Regions from separate parts of the Rahnella sp. AN3-3W3 genome, predicted to be linked through region 1. Evidence: riboswitches for the same ligand, from Rfam matches in the RefSeq annotation. Region 1 holds a riboswitch; the other holds the start of a gene.
The links. Region 1 has a riboswitch for thiamine pyrophosphate ahead of thiC (phosphomethylpyrimidine synthase ThiC). Riboswitches for the same ligand answer to the same signal wherever they lie in the genome.
Positions count from the first base shown of each region.

Region 2: linked by a shared signal. The riboswitch ahead of thiB (thiamine ABC transporter substrate binding subunit) and the one ahead of thiC (phosphomethylpyrimidine synthase ThiC) in region 1 are both predicted to bind thiamine pyrophosphate.

Region 1 covers NZ_JYDG01000037.1:16,395-20,576, reverse strand. The annotation lists gene hemE (uroporphyrinogen decarboxylase) at 1-553, opposite strand, end outside; gene nudC (NAD(+) diphosphatase) at 625-1,410, opposite strand; gene rsd (sigma D regulator) at 1,509-2,024, shown strand; TPP riboswitch at 2,110-2,236, shown strand; gene thiC (phosphomethylpyrimidine synthase ThiC) at 2,360-4,182, shown strand, end outside.
Region 2 covers NZ_JYDG01000004.1:132,033-136,214, reverse strand. The annotation lists gene thiP (thiamine/thiamine pyrophosphate ABC transporter permease ThiP) at 1-1,049, opposite strand, end outside; partial or broken gene thiB (thiamine ABC transporter substrate binding subunit) at 1,025-2,007, opposite strand; TPP riboswitch at 2,053-2,303, opposite strand; gene sgrR (HTH-type transcriptional regulator SgrR) at 2,344-4,005, opposite strand; gene sgrT (glucose uptake inhibitor SgrT) at 4,108-4,182, shown strand, end outside.

The DNA of each region.
Region 1 (4,182 bases):
CTTTATCCAGCAACAGGTGCAAGGTAGACGGATCGGCGTACATCATTTTTTTGATTTTGGTAAAGGCTTTGCTGCTACCGCCTTCAATCATATACGTCGCCAGAGTCCACGGGCTACCGGAGAAACCAATAAGCGGCACTTCACCTTTCAGGTTTTTACGGATGGTACGCACGGCGTTCATCACATAGCCCAGCTCCATTTCAGGATCCGGAACCGGCAGCTTTTCGACATCAGCACGATTGGTCAGTGGCGAAGAAAAACGCGGGCCTTCACCGGCTTCGAAATACAGCCCCAGCCCCATCGCATCAGGAATGGTCAGGATGTCGGAGAACAGGATCGCTGCATCCAGCGGATAGCGACGAAGCGGCTGTAAAGTCACCTCACAAGCCAGTTCGGCATTCTTACACAGCGACATAAAATCGCCGGCTTCAGCACGGGTTTCTTTGTACTCCGGCAAATAACGGCCAGCCTGACGCATCATCCACACCGGTGTAATGTCCACTGGCTGACGTAACAAAGCACGCAGGTAACGGTCGTTTTTCAACTCATTCATTCTTGCTCTTTCCTTCAATATTCGGGCCGCCCGACAATCATATGACGGCATTCTATCACGCAAAACTGACGCTAGACCTCGTCGTCTTCGCTTTCTGCGCGGCACTGCGCAACTGTGTCTTCAATCAGACGACGGGCAATCGTGCCGGGCGGTGGCAGCTGTGGCAGCTGGTCAAAGCGGTACCAGTCAGCGTTAAGCAGCTCTTTCGGGTCGTGTTTAATATCGCCGCTGTCGTAATCCGCCATAAATGCCATCATCAGCGAATTGGGGAACGGCCACGGTTGGGAACTGACGTAACGGACATTCTTCACGCGGATATTACTTTCTTCCATGACCTCGCGAGCCACGGTTTCTTCCAGTGTTTCACCGACTTCAACAAAGCCAGCCAGAACCGTGTGAATGCCATTACGATGACGGACGTGCTGCGCCAGCAAAATCTCATCACCTTTGCGGATTGCTACAATGATGCAGGGTGCAATCTGCGGGTAATAGCGTTCGCGACAATTCCCGCAAAGTGCGGCCCACTCGGTCTTACTGACGTGCATTTCATGCCCGCAGTATCCGCAGAACTTATGAGAACGATAAAACTCTGACAGCTGCACACCGCGCCCGACCAGCTGGAATAATCCGCGATCTTGATCCAGCAGCTGACGGGCGGAAACCATATGATTTGGCATTGTCTGACGGACCAGCCAGACAGGTTCACCCTGCCATTCGCCAATCTGACGCGCCGTTTTACCGGTCAGAGAATATTGTGCGGCGCTGCCAAACGGCAGTTCGCCCTCAGGCAGCCACAGCTTGCCTTCCTGGCTGATAACCCACCAGCCGTTATGTTGCTCAGTAATCTGTAATTCCATAATTGTTGTTGCATAACCTCGTCGGGACTGACAATCTGAGTAAGATATTCACATATTAGTAACTTTTAGTTACTTTTTTATCGCTCACGGAGTCAACCATGCTAAATCGTCTGGAAAGACTGACCCAACGCGTTGGTGGCAGTAATGAGTTAGTGGATCAATGGCTGCACGCGCGCAAAGAGCTGCTGGTTTCGTACTGCACTTTGGTCGGCCTGAAACCCAATAAAGAAAAACATACCCCTCTCAACGAAAAAGCGCTGGATAACTTTTGCCATAACCTGGTGGACTATCTTTCAGCCGGTCATTTCCATCTGTATCAGCGGATCATTGATGAAGTCGAAGGTGCGAACAGTCCGATAAAATTGCAGGCTGCGAAAATATACCCTGCACTGGAGCTGAACACTGAAGCTATCATGGCTTTCCATGATAGTTACACTGAAAATGATATTGATGATGACAATGCTTTCGCATTTCATTATGCATTATCCGATGTAGGTGAAGCGTTGGATGCGCGTTTTCAGCTGGAAGATCAATTGATTATTCTGGCATTTGACCGCAGCAATCATGAAGAAAAACCACCTGCAAATGAAGAACATCTCGCCAGACCGGCTTAACGCTTTGTCACATTAAAACTCTGCACCTGTTTGTAGTTTTAATTGTAGTTTTAGTTGTAGTTTCAAAAAACGCCTCCTATATTGAGGCTTCTTGTCGGAGTGCCTAGCGCATAATTTTCTCGCGAAGATTACGCCAGGCTGAGACCGTTAATTCGGGATCCGCGGAACCTGATCGGGTTAGTACCCGCGAAGGGAACAAGAGTAATGTTATGCGTTCAGCTCACTCTGGCATTCGCCTGCATCAGGCCGCCTGTGCTGCACCGCCCATTTTTACTCCTGCCGTAAACCTCCAGACAAGCAATTTTCCATCACGTTTTTTTTGCGAGGAATTTGCTATGTCGAGTACCCAGAAACCCGTTATTTCCGAAAAGAAAGCGTCTAATCGCCGTGAACAACGCGCGCAGGCTCAGTCGTTTATCGACAGTCTGCAGGGCGAAGCCTTCCCCAACTCCCGCCGTATTTATCTTGAAGGTGACCGCAAAGATATTCGCGTGCCGATGCGTGAAATCCAACTCAGCCCGACACTGGTCGGCGGTGGCAAAGATAATCCGCAGTTCGAAGAAAACGAAGCCATCCCTGTTTATGACACCGCCGGACCTTACGGGGATCCGTCAGCAGTTATCGACGTGCACACCGGTCTGGAAAAATTACGTGCCCGCTGGATAAAAGAGCGTGCGGACACGGAGGAACTCCCACAGGTCAGCTCCGGCTTTACCCAGCAACGGCTGGCGGACGAAGGGCTGGATCATCTGCGCTTCGAACATCTGCCGCGTCCGCGAAAAGCCATGTCTGGCAAAAATGTTACGCAGCTGCATTACGCACGCAAAGGCACGATTACCCCGGAAATGGAGTTCATCGCCATTCGCGAAAACATGGGCCGCGAGCGGATCCGTGGTGAGATTTTGCGCCAGCAACACCCCGGTGAAAGCTTTGGCGCGCATTTGCCTGCCAATATCACCGCAGAGTTTGTGCGTCAGGAAGTCGCCGCCGGGCGTGCGATTATTCCTGCCAACATCAACCATCCTGAATCAGAGCCGATGATCATCGGGCGTAATTTCCTGGTGAAAGTGAACGCTAATATCGGCAACTCAGCGGTGACATCATCCATCGAAGAAGAAGTCGAGAAGCTGGTGTGGTCAACTCGCTGGGGCGCGGACACCGTGATGGATCTCTCCACCGGCCGTTATATTCATGAAACCCGCGAATGGATCCTGCGCAACAGCCCGGTGCCAATCGGCACGGTGCCGATTTATCAGGCGCTGGAAAAAGTGAACGGCGTGGCCGAAGACCTGAACTGGGAAATGTTCCGCGATACCCTGCTGGAACAGGCCGAGCAAGGCGTCGATTACTTCACCATTCATGCCGGTGTCTTGCTGCGTTACGTGCCGATGACGGCCAAACGTCTGACCGGCATTGTGTCGCGTGGTGGTTCGATTATGGCGAAATGGTGTCTGTCACATCATCGCGAAAGCTTCCTGTTCGAGCATTTTCGTGAAATTTGCGAAATCTGCGCCGCCTACGATGTCTCCCTTTCATTGGGCGACGGCTTACGTCCGGGCTCAATTCAGGATGCCAATGACGAAGCACAATTCGCTGAATTACGCACGCTGGGCGAACTGACCAAAATTGCCTGGGAATACGATGTGCAGGTGATGATCGAAGGTCCCGGGCATGTGCCGATGCAGATGATCCGCCGCAACATGACTGAAGAACTCGAGCACTGTCACGAAGCGCCGTTCTATACCCTCGGCCCGCTGACCACCGATATCGCGCCGGGTTACGACCACTTCACCTCCGGTATTGGTGCGGCGATGATTGGATGGTTTGGCTGCGCCATGCTGTGCTATGTCACGCCAAAAGAGCATCTCGGCCTGCCGAACAAAGAAGACGTTAAGCAGGGTTTGATTACCTACAAAATCGCAGCACACGCCGCCGATTTAGCCAAAGGTCATCCGGGTGCGCAAATCCGCGATAACGCCATGTCCAAAGCGCGTTTTGAATTCCGCTGGGAAGACCAGTTCAATCTGGCTCTGGATCCGGCCACTGCGCGCGCTTACCACGATGAAACGCTGCCGCAGGAATCCGGCAAAGTTGCTCACTTCTGCTCGATGTGCGGCCCGAAATTCTGCTCAATGAAAATCACTCAGGAAGTTCGCGA
Region 2 (4,182 bases), on a different contig from region 1:
ATAGTCAGCAGGACACACACTATTCCGCTGCCCAGCGCGATACGCACGGATGTCCATAATGCCAGCCACAGTGCAGGTTGTTGTAAAACACCGACTGCTGCACGGTTGATACCGTCGGTAATCACGGCGAGTAGCGGCGGCAGGATCAGCATTAACGCCAGGCCGATCAGCACGGCATCTGCGATGCGCCGCAGCCTGGAATCGTCCGGGTTACGCCAGCGCTGAGAATGCGTTTGTCCGACCGGCAACGCCTGACTGAGTTTCTGGCTGAGCAAGACCAGCGCCAGACAACAAAACAGCTGGATCAGCGCCAGCGTGGCCGCGCGGCTTAAATCGTAGTCGTAACTTAACGCCTGAAAAATCGCCAGTTCAATGGTGGTCGCCTGCGGACCGCCGCCCAGCGACAGCACCGTGGCGAAGCTGGCGAAGCACAACATAAAAATCAATGCAGCGGCGGGGAAAATCTGCCGGCGAATGGCAGGCCATTCAACAAAGCGAAATTGCTGCCAGGCGTTCATCCCAAGCTGCGCAGCCAGCTGACGCTGTTCGACGGCGATATTCTCCAGCGCCTGCAATAAGAGTCGGGCTGCCAGTGGCAGATTGAAAAACACATGAGCCAGTAAAATGCCCTGTAAACCATAAGGCGAGAAACGGTAATCCACGCCCAGCCAGCCGCAAATCTGCGCCAGCCAGCCCTGTCGTCCGTAAACGCTGAGAATGCCGAAGACTGCCACCAAAACCGGTAATACCAGCGTCATCGCGCATAAACGTAGTAACAGCTGACGTCCGGGGAAGCGGCGGCGGAACAGCGCACGCGCCAGCAGAATGGCGGGCAGCACAGAACAGAGCGCCGAAAGCAGCGCCTGCCAGAAGGTAAAGCGGATCACATGCCAGAGATAAGGATCCTGCCACAGCGAGGCGCCGCTCATCTGTGGCGCATGACGCCACAGAGAGCCTAACGCCAGCATAGCCACCAGCAACATCAGCAGCGAGGCGATGGCGCCCGGCCACAACCAGCGCGGGATCAACGGCTGACGGCGTTCTGCCATGCCTGGATCCATTGTGAACGGTGAGTGGCGACATCCTGTGCGCTGTATTGCAGGGATTTAGCCGGGATCGTCAGCTGTTTAAAAGCGTCAGGCAGCGGGGTGTTGATCACCGGATACATCCAGTTGCCGGCCGGGATCACTTTCTGGAAATCTTCCGTAGTAACGAATTTCATGAACTCTTCAGCCAGTTTCGGTTGCTGGCTGTTCGCCAGCTGACCCGCCACTTCGACCTGCATATAATGGCCTTCGGTGAAATCTGCTGCCGCGTAGTTATCTTTCTTCTCTTCCACGATGTGGTAAGCCGGAGACGTGGTGTAGCTCAGCACCAGATCGCTTTCACCTTTGAGGAATAAACCGTAAGCCTCGCTCCAGCCTTTGGTGACGGTAACGGTTTTCTTCGCCAGTTTTTCCCACGCTTGCGGTGCTTTGTCGCCATAGACTTTTTGCATCCACAACATCAGGCCCAGACCCGGTGTACTGGTGCGCGGATCTTCGTAAATGACTTTCCATTTCTGGTCGCTGTTGATCAGCTCATCGAGGCTTTTTGGCGGGTTCTTCAGTTTGTTTTTGTCATAGACGAACGCGAAATAGCCGTAATCGTAAGGCACGAACTTGGTGTTGTCCCAGCCGCCTGGTACGGTCAGTCTGGCAGCGGTTTTCGGCGCTTTGGCAAATAATCCGGTTTGTTCAGCTGCCTGCAACAGGTTGTTATCCAGCCCGAGAACCACGTCGGCTTTGCTGTTTTTGCCTTCCATCCGCAGACGGTTAAGCAAAGAGACACCGTCTTCCAGCGCAACGTATTTCAGCTCGCAGCCGCATTGGGCTTCAAAGGCTTTTTTGATCGCCGGCCCGGACCCCAGTCGGCAGAGAAAGAATCATAGGTATAAACCGTCAGGACAGGTTTTGCCGCGAAGGCAGGTGCAGAAAGTAACAGCAGGCAGGACAATAATTTTTTCAACTTTGCGCTCCAAAAAAAAATGAAAGGGCAAAGGATTTTGAGTAAGCATCGCGCAGTCTCAAATCCCTCCGCCGGGGTTAACCGGATCAGGTTCGACGGGTCTAAATCTCAGCCTTTTAAACTTGCTGTGCGTGTGTTGATCGGGCGTCGTGCAGTGCTCGAAATGCTCACGTACTTTGTGTACGCTCCGCTTTCTGTGCGCTGGACTTCACCCGCTGAACACGCGCTCGCGGCGTTTAAAGATCGAGTTCATTCTTCTTGAAAAAGAACGCACTCTGGCACCCCGTTGAGAACGGATGTCATTCTAGAGACTAACGGCGCGATGCGATAGTCCGATTAACTGTCCGGCGGCGCAAACCACGCGGATTTGAAGTCGAACCAGCCGAGGGTGTTCATACGCACGCCGCGCATACTGCGCTGCCCCTGCAACACCAGCCAGTGATGAAACAGAGGATGGATCTGATGGCTGACCGTTTGTTTCTGACTCCATTTGGCGATCGATAAATTGCCCGCATGCCACTGCGCGGCGTCATCTTCCATCTCTTCACTGAAGCAGTGTTTCGCCAGCGGTAATTCATAGAAATGCGCAAACAGTGAAAATTCCAGCGGCAGGGTGAAGTTGGCACTGCCGAGCCACAGATCACTTTTGGCGTCACCGCGGTGCCAGACCGCGTAATCCACGACCTGAATAATCAGTTCAATGCCTTCGGACGCCAGCAGCGGCTGCAGCGCATTGCAGATCGCCTGATGCTCGGAATGCTCGCCGTAAAATGTCAGTGTCACCTGGGTCAGGTTTTGCGGTCTGGGCGGACGCGGTTGTGGCGCTTTATGGTGCCAGCGCGGCAGCAGGCCGTAAGCCGGCGACCAGTAGCGTTGGTAAATCGGTTCGGCATTATTCAGTAAGGCGATGGGATTGAGTAAATCGCACAACCACTGGCGTGTTTCTTCAGATTGTCCGACCGGCGAACGCTGGTCAAATAACAGGAAATAGCAGCCTTCTTCAAGGCGACTTTCCAGCTCGCTTTTGCCTGATTCATCAGCCTGAAGCTGTACGCCGGAATGCACCAGCTCTTCACTCAGTTCCGGCAACACCCAGATATTTACTTCATCAATCAGCGCACGGAAGCCAAAATAATCATCAAAGGCGCGGATGCGCAGTTGGGTTTTCAGGTTACGCACCACGGCGTAAGGGCCGGTACCGACCGGATGGCGGGCAAAATCGGGCAGCGACTGCCACTCCTGCGGCAGGATCATCGCGTGGATATTGCCGAACAGCCACGGCAGCCAGCGATCGGGTTCATTCAGGTGGATATCAATAACATTTGGCGTGGGCGTTTTGACTGATTTCAGATTACTGAACAGCGGATGCGTTTTCAGCCGGGTGAAGGTAGCAATGATATCCACCATCTCCAGTTCACGGCCATGATGAAAATGAATGGCAGGGCGCAGATAAAAACGCCATTGCAACGGCGAAATTTCCTGCCAGTGATGGGCTAAATCGCCTTCGACTTCCCCTTTTTCCTCATTTATGCGTGTGAGGCCGCTGAAAATTTGCCGGGCAATATGGGTTTCAGAGCGGCGTAACATGGTACCGGGCAGCAGATTAATCAGCGGACGGTAATACAACACACGCAGGATATGCTTACCCTGACGGAAACTGCGGCCGAGCTGGGAAAGCAGCATCTGGCGCACCAGGGTTTTGTCGCCGACCAGTTGTACCAGCTGATCAATACGATCCTGCTCCAGCAGCTCTTCGGCGCGCTGTTGCTGGAGTGCGAGGCCGGTATACAAAAATTTCAGCGTGGAACGTTTGCCGCGTCCGGCTTCTGCATCCCACGTCAGCCAGCCCTGTTCTTGCATGGTGCCGAGCAACGAGCGCATGTGTCTGCGTGAGCAACTCAGAACTTCCGACAGTGCCTGTAGCGTGGTTTCAGTGTCTTCACCGTGACAGCTTTGCCACAGGCGGATGAACTGTTGTTGCAAACGGGACGAAGACATAAAAGAGGAACTCCACGGGCAATTTTCATCAATTTATCTTTCCTCATATTACGCTGATACTGTTTCTCAACGAAAGCCTGTTGTGAATCACCGGAGGTCAGCATGAAACGCAGTCTGAACGCCCGTTTCTATCAGCGTTATTTTGAAGCCATCAAAAAGAACGCCTCTAAAAATCAT